Regions from separate parts of the Thalassotalea sp. SU-HH00458 genome, predicted to be linked through region 3. Evidence: predicted binding sites of a transcription regulator. Region 3 holds the regulator's gene; each other region holds the start of a gene.

Region 1 (5,009 bases), on a different contig from region 3:
TGTTGATTTTTAAAGGTTTTAATGGTCGTTCGTTTTTTGTCTAGTTAATTTGTCAACAAATTTTTAATAAGATCAGGTTAAATAACCACTTTTAAACTAATGTTCGTTAACCTAGTTGAATTTTCTAGTTAACTTAGATTAAACAGCCGATAATCCATGTTTTATCTAACAAATGTATATTATTTGTCACTCACTATTAATGTTGTTGGCTTGTATCGCTGTCAAAGCAATGGTGTAAACAATATCATCAACTAATGCACCGCGTGATAAGTCATTTACTGGTTTTTTCATGCCTTGAAGCATGGGACCAATGCTGACTAAATCGGCTGATCTCTGTACCGCTTTATACGTTGTATTACCGGTATTTAAATCAGGGAAAACAAAAACCGTTGCTTTACCGGCAACAGGGCTATTAGGGGCTTTCTTCTTGGCAACATTTTCCATAATGGCAGCATCATATTGTAATGGACCATCAACAATTATATCTGGCCGACGCTCTTTAACTAAAGCGGTTGCTTTAATCACTTTTTCAACGTCCGCTCCTTTGCCTGAATTGCCGGTACTGTAGCTAATCATCGCAACTTTAGGGTCAATGCCAAAGCTTTTAGCCGAATCAGCAGACTGAATAGCGATATCGGCTAACTGCTCGGCATTTGGTTCTGGGTTAATGGCGCAATCGCCGTAAACCAACACTTGATCTGGTAGCAACATAAAAAAGATCGATGAGACTAAATTGCTATTGGGCGCGGTTTTTATTAGTTGAAGTGCAGGGCGAATTGTATTCGCGGTCGTATTAACGGCGCCGGAGACTAAACCATCGACTTGACCGAGTTGTAACATCATAGTGGCAAGTACAACGTTATCATTGAGCTCTTGTTTAGCTACAACTTCAGTGAGCCCTTTGTGTTTTCTCAGTTCCATTAAAGGCGCCACATAGTTGTCTTTGATTGTATTTGGATCTGTAATTAATAAGCCCGGTGGTAACATGATACCTTGTTGTTCGGCAATCGTGCGAATCGTGTCTTTATTCCCTAATAATTGGCATCGAGCGATATTACGTTCAACACAAATTGCAGCCGCTTTAATTGTTCGTACATCGGTGCCTTCAGGTAGAATAATTAATTTATTCGCACTTTTAGCTAATTCAGTTAATTTGTGGCGAAATGCTGGCGGCGAAAACTTCTCCAGTTCTGTTGCTTGATTTGATAATTCAGTTAACCATTGAGGAGATATATTATCCGCGATATATTGTTTAACTCGGTCTTGGCGCTGACAATCATCTTGTGGAATTTCAGGATTAAAATTCATTAAGTAACGAGATGTTTGCCACGTATCCCATGGTACAGAAAGTACGGGAAGGCCGGTTAGAAAAGCTTGTTTACATAATTGCATCACCTGTTCGTTAGGTTGATAACCATTCGTCAGTAACAACGCTGCAACTTTCGTCCCATTCATAGCAGAAAGGCAGGTTGCAATGATAATATCTGTTCGATCGCCAGGTGTCACAATAAGGCGACTGGGTTGTAAGTGACTCATCAAATTTTCCGCACTACGAGCACAAAAACTAATACTGCGAACTCTCCGATGATCAATATCACCAGCATTGATCACTTTTGCTTCTAAATAATCGCAAATATCGATAACTCTTGGAGCAATGAGATCCATTTCCCAAGGAATACTGCCGAGTAAGTCAAAGTTTCTTGCATTAAAGATGGCTAAGTTTTGCCAGTCAACACTATTGGTGTCATGTGTAAATTCGTGCTCTCTTGGTAAAAGGCCAAATTCGTCTTTATCAGGAGAGTTAATTTTATTGATAATACAGCCAATGAGTTTCTTATTTTTAATACCGCCAAAGGTTCCTGCACTCATTTCTATGCGATCTTCAAATTCTTCTGGAGAGTCATTATCCGGGGACGCTACTAAAATAATATCTGCAGATAAGGTTTGTGCAACGTCTCTATTAATTCTTCCTGCATATGGTTGGCGTGTCGTTGGGATCAAACCTTCTATTATGGTTAAGTCATAATCTTTACTGAAACGGTCGAAATTCGCCACTAATTGTTCAAGTACCACATCATGATGTCCTTCACCCATTTGTTCCTCAACATAACTTAGAGGTATCGAGCTAGTATTTTGAGACAGGCTCACTACGTGATTTTTATTTTGTAGGATGTTTCTTGAAGGTTGGCTGATTGGTTTAAAGTGCCCAACTTTAATGCCTTTTTGTTGGCATGCATGCATTAAACCTAAAGCTACACTGGTTAAACCAACCCCAAAACCAACGGGAATTAACATGATACGTCGACTCATCTTATTGCTCCTGATTTAATCGTTGATAGGTTTGTTCCGCGATAACCCATTCTTCGTTTGTTGGGATCACCCAACAAGGAGTCGAGTTTCTTTGAGCAATATTGCCTTGTTTGCCAAATCGCATGGTTTCGTTGGCAAGTTTATCTTCATGGAAATTGAGCAGGGCAAGTTGCGATAAAATTAATGAGCGAATGAACATAGAGTTTTCACCAATGCCACCAGTAAAAATTAAACCGTCTAACGAGGTGAAATTACAGGTAAAAGACGCAATACTTTTTGCGATACGATAACTGAATATTTCAAGTGCGAGTGTTGCTTGTACATTGCCATTACTGGCCGCTTCTTCTATTGTCCTACAATCATTGCTTAATTGTGAAACGCCAAGTAAGCCACTTTTTTTATTTAGGATATTATTCACTTCTTCTAGGCTATAGCCGAGTTGCTCCACCAGATGAAAAATTACGCCGGCATCGATGTCGCCACTGCGTGTGCCCATCATGACCCCTTCAAGCGGGGTTAGGCCTAAACTGGTATCAACACTTTTACCCTGTTTAACGGCTGTTACACTACATCCGTTACCCAGGTGTGCGCTAATAATATTGCATTGCTCTATTGGTTTTTTAAGGATGGTGGCGGTTTCTTTACAAACAAAGTAGTGACTTGTGCCATGAAAGCCGTATTTTCTGATGCCATGATCTTGATAAAAATGATAGGGCAAACCATATAAATACGATTTCTTAGGCATAGTTTGATGAAATGCTGTATCAAAAATTGCAACTTGTGGTGTTTGTTTAAATGCTTTTTCGGCTGCCTGTATCCCCTGTAAATTAGCAGGGTTATGTAAAGGGGCGAGCTTTGATAGTTGCTCAATACTGATTTTAACGTCTTCATCAATTAACGTCGGCTGACTGTATTTTTCTCCGCCATGAACAACACGGTGACCAATGGCATAAACGCTTTTTTTCAATTGATGTTCGGTTAAATAGTCCACTAAAAACTTTATTGCTACTTCATGATCAAAAGGATCAGATAAGGCTATGGATATTTTTTTCTCTTGATGTTTGATGGTAATAACCGCTTCTGCTGTTAATAAACACTCAGCAAGGCCTGCAAGGATGATTTGACCATTGACGGGATTCATTAATGAAAACTTTAAAGAAGAACTACCACAGTTAATTACTAATATATTGTTTTGCATCTATTTTAAGGGATTTAAGTAAGGTAATTAGAGTATAGACGCTTTTAATTTATATAAGTTTGACTTACTACAATATTTTTATTTTCTTGGGTTTTATTTAGACTATGTAAAAAGTTTATACTATCTTTTAATTAATAGTTGTTATAGTGTGCGCCTATGAATGTAGTAGAAATTATCAAGTTAGGTCAGAAGTACAAACAGCTTTGGCCAGAAAAAGTTGAATTAGCGAGTTATTTTGAAGAGTACCGAGCTATTCAAGTCAGTCGTTTAGTATGCCGTTATTTACCCGGTGTAGCTTTATTCGTTTTTATCATGCAACTTTATTTAGGTGGTATTCAACAATTACCACAATCAATTGTTTATGCTTTTTTTATTTTAAGTATTCCCGTTCAAGCGTTAGTCATGTTAGGTGTAAAAGCCGATAAATTCTTACCTCCTGCATTAGCAACCTGGTATAAAGAAGGCGTGGCTAAAATTAATCAAAGCGGAGGCAATATTAAGCTTTCTGTGCAAAAACCACGTTATTTCGATTTAGCTAAATTACTCAATGTTAGTTATTCTGGAGCCCACCACAGCTCTTAAATATTCTGTATAAAATTACATTTTTTGAAAAGTTTAAAAGGCGTTTATCTATTGAGATTAACGCTTTTTTTTTGTTGTCAATGATGCAGGGTTAACTGTTCTTTTTGGGTTAAATATAAAAGATACAAGGAAATATAATGCTGCACTGATAGCTGTGCTTAAGACATTTTGTTGCTAAGTGAGTATATTGAAATTAAACAAGCCATTTTCGACTAAGATCACCATAGCGCCATAAGCGAGAAAATAGCGTTTGTAATATTGGGTGAGTATTTTGAGTAATATCGACAGAAAATAATCTACCAAAGAAATAAAAGACTATAGTAAAAACACTATCAAGGAGAAGAAAATTGCCGAAACTGCGCTGTTTTCTATGAAGAGTTTATTGCTTTCCGAGAATCGTTGGATCATTAAATAGCCTAAGTAAAGATAGCGCAGAACTTAACAGTTCTTTTGATATAGGCAAATAAGAAAGTCGGCTTGGCATTGAAAATTGTGTAACTGTGCTAAGTGATGCTTTACCTGTTCACTGGCTTTAAATGCGAAAGGAGTCATCGACAATAAATTTAAAATATCGTCACCTGTTTTTAACTGCATCGAGTAAGATAAAGTTTCTTGATGAACTAAGCTTAATTTTTCAATAGGTTGTCGTTCAACATCATGCTCTTTTGCTTCTTGATATATTTTTTCTTTTAATTCCATTAAATGACGTTGAGCAGGCGTAACCGTTAAAAAATAACCCTGCTTGTTAAGGACACGGGTAAACTCTTGTTCTAAGATAGGTGCGTAAATTGAAATCATCCAATCAAAAAAGTTATCTTCGAAAGGTAATTGCGACAAAGTGCCGACACTAAAATGGCATTGTTGATACTTTTTGGCGGCTTTTTTTACCGCTTCTTTTGCGATATCAATACCATAGACT
Region 2 (5,009 bases), on a different contig from region 3:
TTGGCTCATCGACCATTACTTTTTGGAAACGGCGTTCAAGGGCGGCATCTTTTTCAATGTATTGACGATATTCGTCTAAAGTGGTGGCACCGACACAATGTAAATCACCTCGGGCTAATGCAGGTTTTAACATGTTTCCTGCATCCATGGCGCCATCGGTTTTTCCGGCCCCAACCATAGTATGTAATTCATCAATAAATAAGATGACTTGCCCTTCTTCTTTTGCAAGTTCATTGAGTACAGCTTTTAAACGCTCTTCAAACTCACCTCGGTATTTTGCCCCCGCAACCAATGCCCCCATATCGAGAGACAATACCCGTTTATTTTTTAAACCTTCCGGTACTTCATGATCAACAATACGTTGCGCCAGCCCTTCGGCAATTGCCGTTTTACCGACACCGGGTTGACCAATTAAAACGGGATTGTTTTTTGTCCGGCGTTGCAAAACTTGAATAGTGCGGCGAATTTCATCGTCTCGGCCAATCACAGGATCTAATTTACCCTGCTCTGCCCGATCGGTTAAATCAACCGTGAATTTATCAAGTGCTTGTCGAACATCTTCAGCATTTTGATCGTCAACCTTTTGACCTCCACGGACATGTTCTATCGCATCTTTAATTCGTTGTTCAGTTGCGCCAAGTGTTTTTAAAATTTGACCTAACTTGCCTTTATCTTCAAGAGCAGCGAGTAAAAACATCTCTGAAGAGATATACTTATCACCTGACTTTTGCGCATATTTATCACATAAATTCAGTAAGTTCCCCATGGCAGAAGACAATTGCACTTCGCCACCTGCACCAGAAACTTGGGCTAAATCATTAATCACTTTTTCAACTTGGCTTCTTAATGAAAAAACATCAACACCCGCACTTTTTAATAACGGGAGTGTACTGCCATTGTTTTGATTTAATAACGCCAACATTAAATGTACTGGCTCAATAAATTGATGGTCTTTACCTAATGCAATGGATTGTGCATCTGAAATTGCCACTTGAAAAGATTGAGTAAAACGGTCTAAACGCATAAATATTCCTTACAGCCATATCACTGGACTTACGATTAATCTTAATTAAAATTTATGGGCGATTAATAATAATTCAAGCACTTTAAGAAGTTTTAAATTGCCATTTTGATTTAAATCAAGTTATCTCGACAATATATTACAAGGGAGTGTTGCATTATTTTATACAAATAATTGAAGCCATTCTGCCCGTCTTTTGCTCTCTTCGGTAAGAGTAATAACGGTCATTTTCAGCATAAGTGCAATGGGAATTAACCGAAAAATGATTCACTCCTAACTCAGTTAATTGTAATCGAGCTAGCTTTTGTAGATCAGCGAGCCACTTATTGGCTTGCTGGTTTTGTCGATGTTCAATAAATGCAGAAGAAAAATTAGCATTTACTTGTTCAAATTGCTGCTTAACGTCGACACCTACTTCGAAATTTTCTTGGCGAATACAAGGGCCTAACCAAGCAACAACCTCATTGTTATCGCTATACATATTACCTAACGTTTCCTTGATTATTTCACCGGCTAATGAACGCCAACCAGCATGTATGGCGGCAATTTCCGTGCCTTGCTTGTTTGCTAATAAAATGGGTAAACAATCCGCTGTCATAATCGCTAACGCTAATTTCGGCGTACGAGTGATAACCGCATCGGCTTGAATAGAAGTACTGACATTTTTAACGGTAACTACATGATTACCATGTACTTGTTCTAACCATTGTATCGCGGTGTTTTGCGGTAAATAGTTGAGTAATTCCTGTCTGTTTTCTAATACCTTTTGGGCATCATCAGCAACATGTAAACCTAAGTTAAAGTATTCAAAAGACTTTGGACAAGCGTTTTTTGTACATGAAGATGAAAATGAATGTTGTTCTATAAAGGGATGTAAACGTGTAGTTTGAAATGCCTGAATGTGGTCAACAGGCATTTCAACTGTATCAAAAGCGATATTATTTTTAGGGTTTAGATTAAAAATCTGGTGTTTCATTCAACTTAGAATCTTCACGAAGAATATTAGTTAATGCCACCATATCTTGCGGAATTTCAGCATGCCAAGTCATTTGTTCGCCAGTAATAGGATGAAACAACGATAACATAGCGGCATGTAAAGCTTGGCGTTTAAACCCTTTCAATACTTCTCTTAATTCAGCAGTCGCATTTTTAGGAGGACGAGGACGACCTCCATATACCGGATCTCCAACCAAAGGATGAGTGATATGCGCCATATGAACACGAATTTGGTGAGTACGTCCAGTTTCTAGACGTAAACGTAAACGGGTATGTAAACGAAATTTCTCCATAACCCGATAGTGTGTTACGGAAGGACGTCCTGAAATAGTCACCGCCATATGAGTGCGTTTAGTTGAATGTCGCCCAATAGGTTCATCAACAATGCCTCCGGCGGTCATAATACCACTAGCAATAGCTTCATACTCACGAGTGATTTCACGCGCTTGGAGTGATTCTACTAAATTGGTTTGCGCTGCAATAGTCTTAGCGACCACCATTAAGCCTGTTGTATCTTTATCAAGGCGATGCACAATACCAGCTCTAGGAACTACATCTACCTGAGGACAATGATGTAATAAGGCATTTAAAACTGTGCCGTCAGGATTACCCGCGCCGGGGTGAACAACTAAACCAGCGGGTTTATTGATCACTAAAATATTATCATCTTCATAAACAATATTTAATGGGATGTTTTGTGATTTAAAACGCTCTTCAGCCTCAACCTGAGTTTCAATACTGATCGTTTCACCACCGTACATTTTTTCTCGCGCTTTGGTTAATACTTCACCATTGACTTGAACGTGACCGGCTAAGATCCATTCTTTTAATCGTGAACGCGAATATTCAGGGAACATTTCCGCAATGGTTTGGTCGAATCGCTTACCTAAACATGATTCAGGAACGATATCTTTGTGTTGAATTTTTTCAGCCATTAAAATCTCTATTAATTAGCACTGTGCAAGGTTTGATTGCTAGGTTAGAATGCCAGTGCTTATTTTACCTGTTTGATAAATCAATTACACCAAATAATTACGTTGGGTAACTGAAACAAGTAAACATTTTATTTTAACGAACATACCAACCAGTAAGTAAGGTTAGTATTATAACGTAGTGATACCAAGGTCTATGGACAAACTGATAATTAAAACAATTTTTTTAGTACTCATATTAACTTTAATGGGTTGTTCTTCATCTGAAGAAACTGAATTAGATAAAGTGCCAGATAAATCTGCACAAGCCTTATTTACCGATGCGAGAGAAGCTTTAGATAACGGCTTATATAAAAAAGCGATACAAATACTGTCAGCCATTGATTCGCGTTTTCCATATGGACCAATTTCTCATCAAGTACAATTAGATTTGATTTACGGATATTATAAAAGTGGTGACTCAGCGCAAGGTATCGCACTGGCAGAACGCTTTCTTAGGCTAAACCCAAACCATGCTAATGTTGATTATGTCTATTATATGCGCGCATTAATTAACCTTTCTACCGAAGAAAATTTATTTCAAGACTTGGCAGGTATTGACCGTTCAGACCGAGATCCTACCGCAGCTAGAGAAGCGTTTAATGATTTTAAAACCATTTTAACTGACTTTCCGCAAAGCAAATACGCGACAGATGCAAGAAAACGCATGATAGCGATTAAATCTCGCTTAGCAAAATATGAACTTTCAGTGGCTCGCTTTTACTTAAAACGTGAGGCTTACGCATCGGCAGCCAATCGAGGCCGCTTTATCGTGGAGCATTATTCAACGAGCCCAGAAGTTGAGCAAGCTTTAGAAATTATGATTGAATGTTATCAAGCGATGGGATTAAGTGATTTAGAAAGTAATGCGAAACAAGTATTAGCAGCAAATTATCCGAATAACCAAAACACGGATGATTCGATTGACTAACACCAGGTTTTGATTGGATAACAAAATGGCGACTATTTAGTCGCCATTTTTTATGGTTCAATCACATTATCTTTTAATAGATAATTTTAAGTAAGCTTGCAATTAAATCGCTTCGCCATCTTCCTCGCCTGTTCTGATTCGGATCACCCGTTCAACATCAGTAACAAAAATTTTACCGTCACCAATTTTACCCGTTTGAGCAGAATCCATAATCGCTTTAATGCATCGCTCAACAGAGTCATCTTGAACAACAATATCAACTTTTGCTTTAGGCAAAAAATCAACCATATATTCTGCACCTCGATAAAGTTCAGTGTGGCCTTTTTGACGACCAAAACCTTTAACTTCAGAAACTGTCATCCCTGTAACGCCAATTTCACCTAAAGCTTCGCGTACATCATCTAATTTAAATGGTTTAATAATCGCTTCAATTTTTTTCATAAAATAACTCGTTGATAATAAATAAACAGCAGATATAACTATTGTACACAATTGATTATAGAAATAAATTCTAAGTTCGAACAATAAAAATTCATCACTTCTATTTTAGAGTTTGATACACTAAGTATTAAGCACTTATTGATTCTACTCTCGCACATAGGAAAACAGATGAACCCGCAAGATATCATTGAAGAAATGAAGGTTTTACCCTCAATTGATGTAGATTTTGAAATTAAACGCCGTATTCAGTTTATTAAGTCACAATTACTCAACTCAGGCTTAACCAATTTAGTTTTAGGTATTAGTGGCGGCGTAGATTCTTCAACCTGTGGAAAACTAGCACAACTTGCTATCGACGAGTTAAATCAAGAAACCTCAAAAAATACAGATGTTCAATATCAATTTATTGCTGTTCGTTTACCTTTTGACGTACAGGCCGATGAAGTGGATGCACAATTAGCTATTGATTTTATAAAGCCCTCTCATTGCTTAACCACTAATGTACTTGCAGGTGTAGAAGGTATACATAACGAAGCCGTTCAAGCATTAAAAAATAATAATCTACTTACCATGGCAGACGCTCAAATTGACTTCTCAAAAGGCAATGTAAAAGCCAGAGCACGAATGGCAATGCAATACCATATTGCGG
Region 3 (5,009 bases):
CATTCACCGTTGGTTGACTTCCTTAGGGGAATTACCGAAACCGCAAACGAATATTAGGTTTATTATTTGTTCAGTAGAGGCCGCGAATGCCAGCCCGTTACTAAGTCATCGTTTTTTAGCGCATGGAAATGATCTAAATCGCTGTTTTGGTATTTCACGAAATGATGGTTACTATGCTCGAGCTCGACTCATTGAAGAAGCCATTAGAGAAGTAACCCCTGAATTCGTCGTTGACTTACATAACTGTTCGGGTTCAAGTCCTGCATTTGCTGTATCGCCGATATTATCAATGAAAGAAATCGCGTTAACTTCATTTTTTTGCGATGCGGTAATTTTATCAGGCTTACAAATAGGCGCATTAACTGAACAAGCTTTTAGTTGTCCAACCATAACAATTGAGTGTGGAGGCAGTAATGACGAACAAGCGCATGAAGTCGCTTTTGAAGGAATACAAAACATCGCTGAATGTCCGCCTAACGTTAATTTCCCACAAAAAAAATCCGTTGAGATAATCTGTAAACCTTTACGGTTAACGTTAAAAAACAATGTAGAACTAACCTATAGCCATCACTATGAAGGTGAATCTGGTGTGACGTTATTAGATAATATTGAGCAATTTAATTATGGTGGCGCTCATCAAGGTCAAATGCTAGGTTGGTTAGATTCAAAAGGGTTAAAAAATTTACAATTATTAAATGAAGATCAAGAAAACGTTATCGACGAATTTTTCACTTTACGAGACAATCAATTAGTCTGTGCAACTCATTTGAGAATATTTAAAGCTACAACAAACGAGTTTATCGCCAAAAATGATTGTTTATTTTATGTCGTTAAACATTCTTTAGGAACCTTTGAAAAGTGATAAATTGTTTTTTACCTGTGATGAATAATGTTAACCTCCTGCCAAGATTGTCAGTAAAAGATATTGTCTTTGTATGGAATTAGATTTTCTATCAGCCTTCGTCATCGGTTTATTAGGTGGTGGACATTGTATTGCGATGTGTGGAGGCATTACCACCATGCTTACGTCTGCACTACCGCAACAAATAAACAAAACCCCCTTTATATTAAGCTATAACGTAGGGCGAATATTTTCTTATTCTTTGATAGGTGCTATCGCAGGTTTAACCGGCTCACTCGCAATTAAACACTTAGGATTTCCTATTGTCACTTTAAAAATTATTGCCGGTATTTTTTTAATCTTGCTCGGATTATACATTGGTCAATGGTTATTATGGATATCAAAAGTTGAAGTAATTGGTAAACACCTTTGGCAACACTTATCGCCTTTAAGTAAAAAGATAATTCCGATAAAGAGTGTAAAGAAATCTTTCCTTTTAGGTACCTTATGGGGTTGGTTACCATGTGGTTTAGTTTATTCAACATTAACCTGGTCTTTAGCCAGCGGCAACGCAATAAAAGGAGGTTTGATCATGATGTTTTTTGGGCTTGGTACTTTACCTGCGTTATTGACGGTTTCATTTGGTTTTACTTTTATAAAGCTATTAATGCAAAATAATTATTTTAGAAAAACTATGGCGTTATTACTAATAAGTTATGGTATCTTGACGCTAAAATTTGCATATACACAAATGTTCTAATACCATACTCGAAGTGGATAATTAACTTAGATGTTAAGGAAAATATGTACAAGAATCAAAGCGCATCACAACAACATATTCATTGCCAAAATTGTAGCATCAGTGAACTTTGTCTACCGTATTCTCTTGATGAAAAAGAGTTAGAAACCCTTGATGAAATCATTGACCGGAAACGCCCTATCCATAAAGGTGAGCAGCTTTTTCAAGATGGTCAAACTATGCAGTCCTTATACGCTATACGCTCTGGCACTTTCAAAACGTTTACGGTAAACGAAAGTGGTGAAGAACAAATTACCGGCTTCCATTTAGCAGGAGATTTATTAGGGTTTGATGCCATAGCAGAGTCTGAACATCCGAGTTTTGCAAAAGCATTAGAAACTTCAATGGTTTGTGAAATCCCCTATAATACCTTAGATAATTTATCTAATCATATGCCAAAGCTTAAAAAGCAAATCCTTCGTATGATGAGCTCTGAAATTAAAAATGATCAAGAAATGTTAACTTTATTGAACCGTAAGAATGCTGAGCAGCGTCTTGCTACATTTTTATGTGCCTTAAGCGCCCGTTATCACGCTAGGGGATTATCAGCCACTGAGTTCAGGTTGACGATGACTCGCAGTGATATTGGCAATTATATCGGCTTAACGGTTGAAACAATTAGTCGGTTATTAAATCGATTCAATAAAAATGACTTAATTAAAGTTGATGGCAAGCTTATTACAATTTTAGACAGCGATAAGCTTGAAGATTGTGCTGCGCTATAGCAGCACATCACTCTCCCACATACTTTTGCCTTGCGTAAATATATCTCAAACATCTGCAAAGTATTTGCTTGCTTAACTTTTCCTTCAAAACGACCAATTTATTGATTTAAAACAATCTTCAACTATGTGTTATATAAGAATATAACTATACTGATAGTAAATCATTAACATGAGTTATTCTGGAGCGAATATGGAAAAGTATCATCAAATATTAGCAATCATAGATCCAACCACTGAAGATCAAAAAGCCTTAAAAAGAGCAATTGAATTAGCCAAACAAACTCAGGCCACCATCACAGCTTTCCTTTCGATATATGATTTTTCTTATGAGATGACTACCATGCTGTCAAACGATGAGCGTGAAGCTATGCGCAACTCATTAATTAATGATCGTATTCAATGGTTGAATGAGTTAATTAACGTTTTACCGCACGATAATATTGCAATAGATACTAAAGTAATTTGGCACAATAGACCTTTTGAACCCATTATTGAAGAAGTATTAAATAATGGCTATGACATAGTCATTAAAGGAACACATCAGCACGATAAATTAAAATCAGTCATATTCACGCCAACTGATTGGCATATATTAAGAAAATGTCCCTGTCCTGTTTTATTAGTGAAAGATCATTTATGGCCAATGAATGGCAATATTGTCGCGGCACTCAATGTAGGCAGTGCTGAAGCAGAGCATCAATCTTTAAATGTAAAAATCACAGAAGAAGCGATCAATCTATCAAAATTGATCAAGGCAAATGTTCATTTGGTCAACTCTTTCCCTGGCACTCCCGTTAATATCGCAATTGAGATCCCTGAATTTAATGCAAACGAATACAACGAATCCATGTTAAGTCATCATATAGAAGCGATGGATGAGCATGCTCAACAGTTTGCAATCAGTAAAGAGCACACCCATGTGGAAGAAGGTTTACCAGAAGATATCATTGTCAGGCTGGCAGACGAATTAGATGCAGAATTAGTGATCTTAGGTACTATTGGCCGAACAGGATTATCCGCTGCCCTGATCGGGAATACTGCTGAACATTTAATTGATAATTTAAACTGTGATGTTTTAGCCTTAAAACCGGATGGATATGTTTCACCACTTGCAAATTAACGCTTATGTTAAAGACCATTTTATCAATGTATTAAATAATAAGTTTAATACGCAAACAAGGTAACACATTGCTTGTTTTATCTACTAGGGCCGTTTTGCTGAAATAGCAAAGCGGCTTATTTTTTCAGTAAAAATATTTATTTTTATTTTTATATTTATCAAGAAAATTAATTAACAAAAGTGATGAAAGAACTTTAACAGACTAATGTTGATTGATTCTGATGGAGACAATTTAAAATAACAGCCCAAAACGGCTCAACATCAACGTTAGATATGGTGTTGTTTGTCTTTAAAAATAAAAACACTGATCTAATTGATCAGTGTTTTACATTACCACGTAAATATTTAACCTTTTTGGTTAAATTTACGGAAAGCCAACCCTATTAAGCCCAAAGCAAAAATAGCTAGTGTTGAAGGTTCAGGAACGTCTGTTTGAGGAGAGTATGCGCCATATACAGCAGAGCCAAAATGTCCACTTCCCCCTAGAAATGTATGATTTTGATTGACGAGATCTAAAAGATAATAACCATTAGTATAGTCATTAGCATATAAATTCCCATTGGCATCAAAAGCGATCGTTTCACTTGCTGGTGCAGACATTAAAAAAGTAGAAACTAGTGTATTAGGATCAATAACATACAATTGACCAGAGTCAACAGCAAAGATAGAACCTGCAAGAAAGGTTCCTAAAATAGTTTCTACATTGGTTGTTGCAACTGATATTCCATCGTATGAGCTATGCCCTACAAATGCTCCTAAATAAGTTGTCGCCGCATTAGAGGTATTGATACTATATAAACCAGTACTGGTAGCGCTTAACAAGTTGTTATTTAAATCAAAGGTTGCTGACTCTGAACTCCCTTGCCAAAGTCCACTGCCGATAAGTGAGGTTGAGCCATTATTAATGTCAACTGAATAGACAGAAGTACCATTTATCCCAAAAAGTGAGTTACTATTATCAAAGGCTAAGCCTAAATTCCAAAGACTCGAACCTAAAACGGTAGTTGTGCCTGTATTAGTATCAAACACGGTTAATGGTGTACCTGCACTTATGGGATCTGAACCATAGATTAATGCTGCATTTGATGTACAACTAATGGCCAATGCAAAGCTAGTAACTAAGCCTTTCAGAAATTTGTATTTCATTTGAGTTTTCCTTTTAATCCCTTCTCATCAAAAATGAAAGGTATTTATGTATGGCTAAAAGTACGTTAAAAATATTAGAAAGCATAAAAGATGCCATCCCAGTAATTCACTAAGAATCATAAAGTTACAGAAGGTGGAATTATTATGCTTTTACTTATGTAAAATTTCCCGACAGCACGTCCATTCAATTTTCAGAAATGATTTTTAGCGTTAATGGCTGTTTTATACACGTTAATAATCATGTTATGACTGTCAAAATGAAAAAGAATTTGTCGAATACAAGATAATTTATTTACCATAGAAAAAGAGCCACTATTGAAAAATAGTCGCTCTATATTGACGTAATAGGCTATTAAAATAACGTCTTGGTTTTCTTTG
Region 4 (5,009 bases), on a different contig from region 3:
GCAGCTGCGAAGGTTTTAAAATAACGGTAAAGCCATCACTACCAAACAAATAAGGTAGGTAGTCTTGTGCTTCTACATCAATGGTTATACAAAATGGCTTGATACCGAGTTTTATTGCTTCTTTAACCGCCTGACGTGTATCTTCAATACCAAACCTGCCTTCATAATAATCAATATCATTGGGCTTACCGTCAGTTAAAATCAATAATAGTTTTTGACTGTTTTGTTGTTCGTGAATCACCTGAGTGGCTTGACGAATTGCAGCCCCCATGCGGGTGTAAAAACCAGGTCGGATCGCTTGAACTCGGCCACGAATGTCATCATTGTATGTTTCATTAAAGTTTTTTAATAAACTAAATCTTACATGGCTTCTTTTTACTGAAGAAAAACCATACATAGCAAAATTATCTCCGACACTGTTTAATGCTTCAGCAAATAACATCATCGAATCTTTAACGACGTCTATGACCCGGTTTTCATTATCAAGGTATGCATCGGTAGACATGGATAAATCGGCTAACAACAAGGTCGATATATCGCGATTATTGCCAAGAAAACTTTGATAGAGTCCTTTTTCTTGAGTGGCAGATATTTGCTTTTCAACATGAAAATCTAACCAGGCATTTAAATCTAATTCTTCACCTTGGGCTTGTCCTTTCAACCAATAACGTAGATTACGCATCTGTTCAAACTGACTTTGAATGATTTTTGCTGATTTTTGCAATTTTATTGGCAGTTTTTGTGGCATGGCACCTTTTGGGAGCATAGGTTGGAGCAAACAACGATCCGCTTCGAGTTGCTGTTTTTTATAATGCCACTCTGGCAAGGAAATGCCATCCCCTATGGGAAAGTCATCTTCTGATGCGGAAGGGAGGTCAAGATCAATTTTTATCGAAGCACTTTTTTGGTTTTGTTGTTGAGATAATGAAATTTGGTCAAGATCTTCTGCAACGCTCTGATACTGTTCATCTTCTTCTTCGGTATCGTCAGTCCCTCTGTCTAATTTTGAAAACTCACTCCATGAAAACATGCTTTCTAAACGAAAAATCATCATGCCATCTCGATTTTCTGGTGAGTCAATGCGCTCAGCCTTTTTTCTACTAGCCGCACTCTTAGCTAATGGTTTCGTTTTTTCTTTCCCTTGCGCTAAATCATCTTTCTCTTGGTACTCAGGTAAAAGTTGAGGATCAACATGCGCCGACGGGTATAGCCACAAATGGACCGCTTGCGGGGCAAAATTAACGATCGGAAAATGACTGACTGAACCTGGAGATAATATCGCCTCAATGATAGACTTTTCCATGGCTTGTTCATTGTCTGGGAGGTTGCCAAAAACTGGTCGTATATCAACCGTCGCTTGTGCTAATCGTTGATAACGCGGTTTCATGGCCGGATATTTTTTGAGTACCTTCACAACTAAACGTTGATTATCATTAGCCCAATGCTGAAATTTTCCATGATGATTAGCAGCAAGAACCGCTAACCATATATAAAGGTCATAATTTAATTCAGTGGAGGGAAATACGGCTAAAGATTCAGGTAATCGAAGGCTATCTTCGTCTTGCCATGCCAAACTAATTTGTTTGTTTTCACCTGATATTTTTTGAAGAATAGTGCGTCTGACAAGATAATCACGAGGTGTTGCGGCTTCCACACGTTTAATATGTTCACCGCCAAGTGCGCGATAAACCATACCGATAGATTTACTGACTTGTGAAAAATTAACTTTAGCATCAGCAAAACTTGTGCTTGCTTTACGCGTGATATATTTATGCCAAAGCTCGCCAACCCACTCTTCCATAAAAACCTGTTAATTAATCAGTAAAACATGTGATCACTGTAACAATAAGTAAAGAAGATTTATGTGATATACATCAATAGAGAGAGGATTTTAGCGGCAAAAATTATTTTTTTATTGTTAAATCTGGTAAGTCGCTATTGCCGATGGTGTGAAGTACTAACCCGACCATAAAAAAGAAAAAACTGGTGGCACCTAGACTGGCTCGCATCACTTTTTCTTCTGCATCAACCATCAATAAAAAAGCTGCGCATGCGATAGCAATTAAAATAGCAACATAGCTAATAAAAGTCGCTACTTTTTGTAACTTACGTTTCTTTGTCCGTTTTACGGGTAATTGATCATTCATTGTCTCGCCTTCTACAGTAAAATTTAAAGTAAGCATTGATATTCCATGGCTTAATGAAAAATTTAACTCAAACTCAACTGATGAGCTTGAGTTAAATTATAAGCGAACAATGATTTAAGCGGTTTTTTCTTTGACGAAGAAACTTCTAAAATATGCAAGTAACCCGATTAAGAAAAACACCCCTGCTATTTCACGTAACCAATAAAAAATAGACAGTTTGTCTTGTGTTGCCATAAAACTTAAAGCTTCACCTGTTTCTGGTAACCGTTGTAACCACACTTGTAATACCCCAGCACCGGTTAAGAACAGTGTGATGAAAACCATAGCGACAGTCATTAACCAAAAGCCCCACATTTCCCATACTTGTGCACGATTACAGTTGGCTTCGCCAATACCGCGAATCTTAGGCATTGCATACGAAATAATCGTCATGACTATCATGGCGTAAGCGCCGTAAAAAGCCATATGACCATGAGCTGCGGTAATTTGTGAACCATGTGTGTAATAGTTTACTGGTGCTAATGTGTGTAAGAAACCCCATACACCTGCGCCTAAAAATGCCATTACTGCCGTACCTAAAGCCCATAAAGTAGCGGCTTTATTCGGGTGTTCTCGACGACGACGATTCACCATGTTAAAGGCATATAGCACCATAGCAAAGAATGGTAATGGTTCTAACGCTGAGAAAATAGAGCCTACCCACTGCCAATACTCAGGAGTAGCTAACCAATAGAAGTGATGGCCTGTTCCTAAAATTCCGGTGATTAGTGCCATAGCGATAATGACATATAACCATTTTTCAATGACTTCGCGATCAACACCCGTCGTCTTGATTAAGATGAACGCTAATATTGCCCCCATGATTAATTCCCAAACGCCTTCAACCCATAAATGAACAACAAACCACCAGAAATATTTATCTAGGGCAATATTCGCCGGGTTATAGAAAGAGAATAAAAAGAAAACCGCTAGACCAACTAAACCAGTTAAAAGCACCATATTTATTACTGTTTTACGGCCTTTTAATATGGTCATACCTATATTAAATAAGAAGCCCAATGCAACAACAACAATACCTATTTTGGTAATGGTGGGTTGTTCTAAAAACTCACGTCCCATCGTTGGGAAATATTCATTGCCTGTGATATGCGCTAACGTTGAATAAGGCACTAATAAGTAACCTAATATAGTTAACACTCCAGCTGCCGCAAAAACCCAAAATAAGGCGATAGCCAGTTTAGGACTATGAAGTTCTGTTTCAGCTTCTTCAGGTATTAAATAATAAGCTGCGCCCATAAAGCCAAATAATAGCCAAACAATCAGTAGGTTAGTATGAACCATACGTGCAACGTTAAAAGGAATAGCGCCAGCTAAAAAGTCGCCAACAACATATTGTAACCCCATGATCAGACCAAACAAGATTTGACCTGCAAATAAGATTAGTGCGAATACAAAATAAGGTTTTGCAACGGCTTGAGATTGAAATTTTAAAGTACTCATCTTACTTACCCTTCATCATTTGGTGGCCAATCATTAACGTCCATTTCTGCTGTAAACTTCAGAAACTCAGCTAAATCATCAATTTGTTGATCATTTAAATGAAAATTAGGCATTTGGCGACGACCAGGAATATTGAGTGGTTGTGCGTTCATCCAACCTCTCATGAAGCTTTTGAAAGCATCAATATTTCCACCACCGCGGCGAATATAAACATTACCTAATTCAGGCGCGAAATAGGCACCTTCACCAATTAAAGAATGACAACCTACACAATTGTTGTCTTCCCATAACGCCTTACCCCGCGCTACAGACTCGGTAAGATTGACACGATTGTCTCTCTCTGGCATTTCTTTTGTTGTATGGAAAGTGAGGCTCAAAAATATTAAGAAGAAGAAGACACTTCCCCCATAGTAAATATTCCGAGCCATACCTTTCGTAAAGCTTTCTGACATGGTATTTCCCTTATTAATTAGTAATAAAAGCTGCTGAATAATAAACGTCAGTGAGAATATTTAACTTGATGGAAATCAAGTTTTTAGGGATGTATAAAATTATGTTAAGAAAAGTAGGATTTCATTATGCTACATCAATAAATGGGCAGTTTTTTTGCCATCGCACGAGAGATATTGAGCATTCCTAATAACACCAATAAAGCATGCATGGTGACAAAATAAACTAACATAACCATTACTGATGCTTCAAATGTATTACCACCGTATACAACAAGCACAGGAATTAACACCAGTAAGATACCGGCAAGAATTGAAAATTGGAGTGCTCGGTATAAGTGAATGCGATGCCAATCTTTTTGGTGCCTATTTTTGCTAAAAAGCCACAACAGCAACAAAAAAGATACCCCAGGTAATAATAATAAATTCGTCAAGTATAATGCTTGATAAATAGTCGCGGAATGTAAAGTGTTTTTTGTCTGTGACATAAACCATACTCCGTTTTTATACTAAATGAGATAAATTATTGAAATAATTAAGGGGATTAAAAAGGTATAACTTATCAACAATAATCGCCAAAAGGTAGGGGCCGCTTTTAATTCCATAAAAACATCGACAATTTGTTGACCTTTGATAAAAACTATTAACATGACTACGATGATAAATAACTGAATATTATCGATAAAATCACTCGCAAATACAGATATACATGTTAGGCATATTAAGCTTAACCAACTGAGAATAATTTGTTTTCGAGTCATAGTTGCTTGTCTCTGTTTGAGCTTTTTGTATTAGATAACGTAGATTAAAGGGAACAAAATAATCCATAATAAATCGACCATATGCCAATAACTTGCCCCCGCTTCGAAACCAGAAATATTGTCGCGATAAGCACCTTTGTAGGTTCTAATTG

Evidence for each region. Region 3 encodes FNR, which switches genes on or off when oxygen is low (the NO sensors DNR and NnrR bind a similar motif). Its sites were predicted from a motif close to TTGATCTAGATCAA; they were not measured.
Region 1: a site for FNR is predicted at 3,568-3,581, ahead of ABXH06_RS06305 (acetate kinase). Genes of this name have one in related genera too.
Region 2: a site for FNR is predicted at 1,130-1,143, ahead of clpB (ATP-dependent chaperone ClpB). Genes of this name have one in related genera too.
Region 4: a site for FNR is predicted at 1,865-1,878, ahead of ABXH06_RS01475 (nitric oxide reductase activation protein NorD). Genes of this name have one in related genera too.

Annotation. Positions count from the first base shown of each region.
Region 1 covers NZ_BAABWW010000003.1:234,201-239,209, reverse strand. Annotated here, with positions in the region: gene pta (phosphate acetyltransferase) at 187-2,310, opposite strand; gene ABXH06_RS06305 (acetate kinase) at 2,312-3,508, opposite strand; gene yfbV (terminus macrodomain insulation protein YfbV) at 3,665-4,090, shown strand; gene rlmA (23S rRNA (guanine(745)-N(1))-methyltransferase) at 4,529-5,009, opposite strand, start outside.
Region 2 covers NZ_BAABWW010000008.1:158,536-163,544, forward strand. Annotated here, with positions in the region: gene clpB (ATP-dependent chaperone ClpB) at 1-1,024, opposite strand, end outside; gene pgeF (peptidoglycan editing factor PgeF) at 1,179-1,997, opposite strand; gene rluD (23S rRNA pseudouridine(1911/1915/1917) synthase RluD) at 1,978-2,952, opposite strand; gene ABXH06_RS13595 (outer membrane protein assembly factor BamD) at 3,146-3,919, shown strand; gene glnB (nitrogen regulatory protein P-II) at 4,022-4,360, opposite strand; gene nadE (NAD(+) synthase) at 4,529-5,009, shown strand, end outside.
Region 3 covers NZ_BAABWW010000013.1:27,337-32,345, forward strand. Annotated here, with positions in the region: gene ABXH06_RS16715 (M14 family metallopeptidase) at 1-862, shown strand, start outside; gene ABXH06_RS16720 (sulfite exporter TauE/SafE family protein) at 936-1,601, shown strand; gene fnr (fumarate/nitrate reduction transcriptional regulator Fnr) at 1,646-2,365, shown strand; gene uspE (universal stress protein UspE) at 2,556-3,485, shown strand; gene ABXH06_RS16735 (PEP-CTERM sorting domain-containing protein) at 3,831-4,631, opposite strand.
Region 4 covers NZ_BAABWW010000001.1:319,657-324,665, reverse strand. Annotated here, with positions in the region: gene ABXH06_RS01475 (nitric oxide reductase activation protein NorD) at 1-1,801, opposite strand, end outside; gene ABXH06_RS01470 (hypothetical protein) at 1,905-2,183, opposite strand; gene ABXH06_RS01465 (cbb3-type cytochrome c oxidase subunit I) at 2,262-3,647, opposite strand; gene ABXH06_RS01460 (c-type cytochrome) at 3,653-4,099, opposite strand; gene ABXH06_RS01455 (hypothetical protein) at 4,234-4,584, opposite strand; gene ABXH06_RS01450 (cytochrome C oxidase subunit IV family protein) at 4,606-4,857, opposite strand; gene ABXH06_RS01445 (cytochrome c oxidase subunit 3 family protein) at 4,888-5,009, opposite strand, start outside.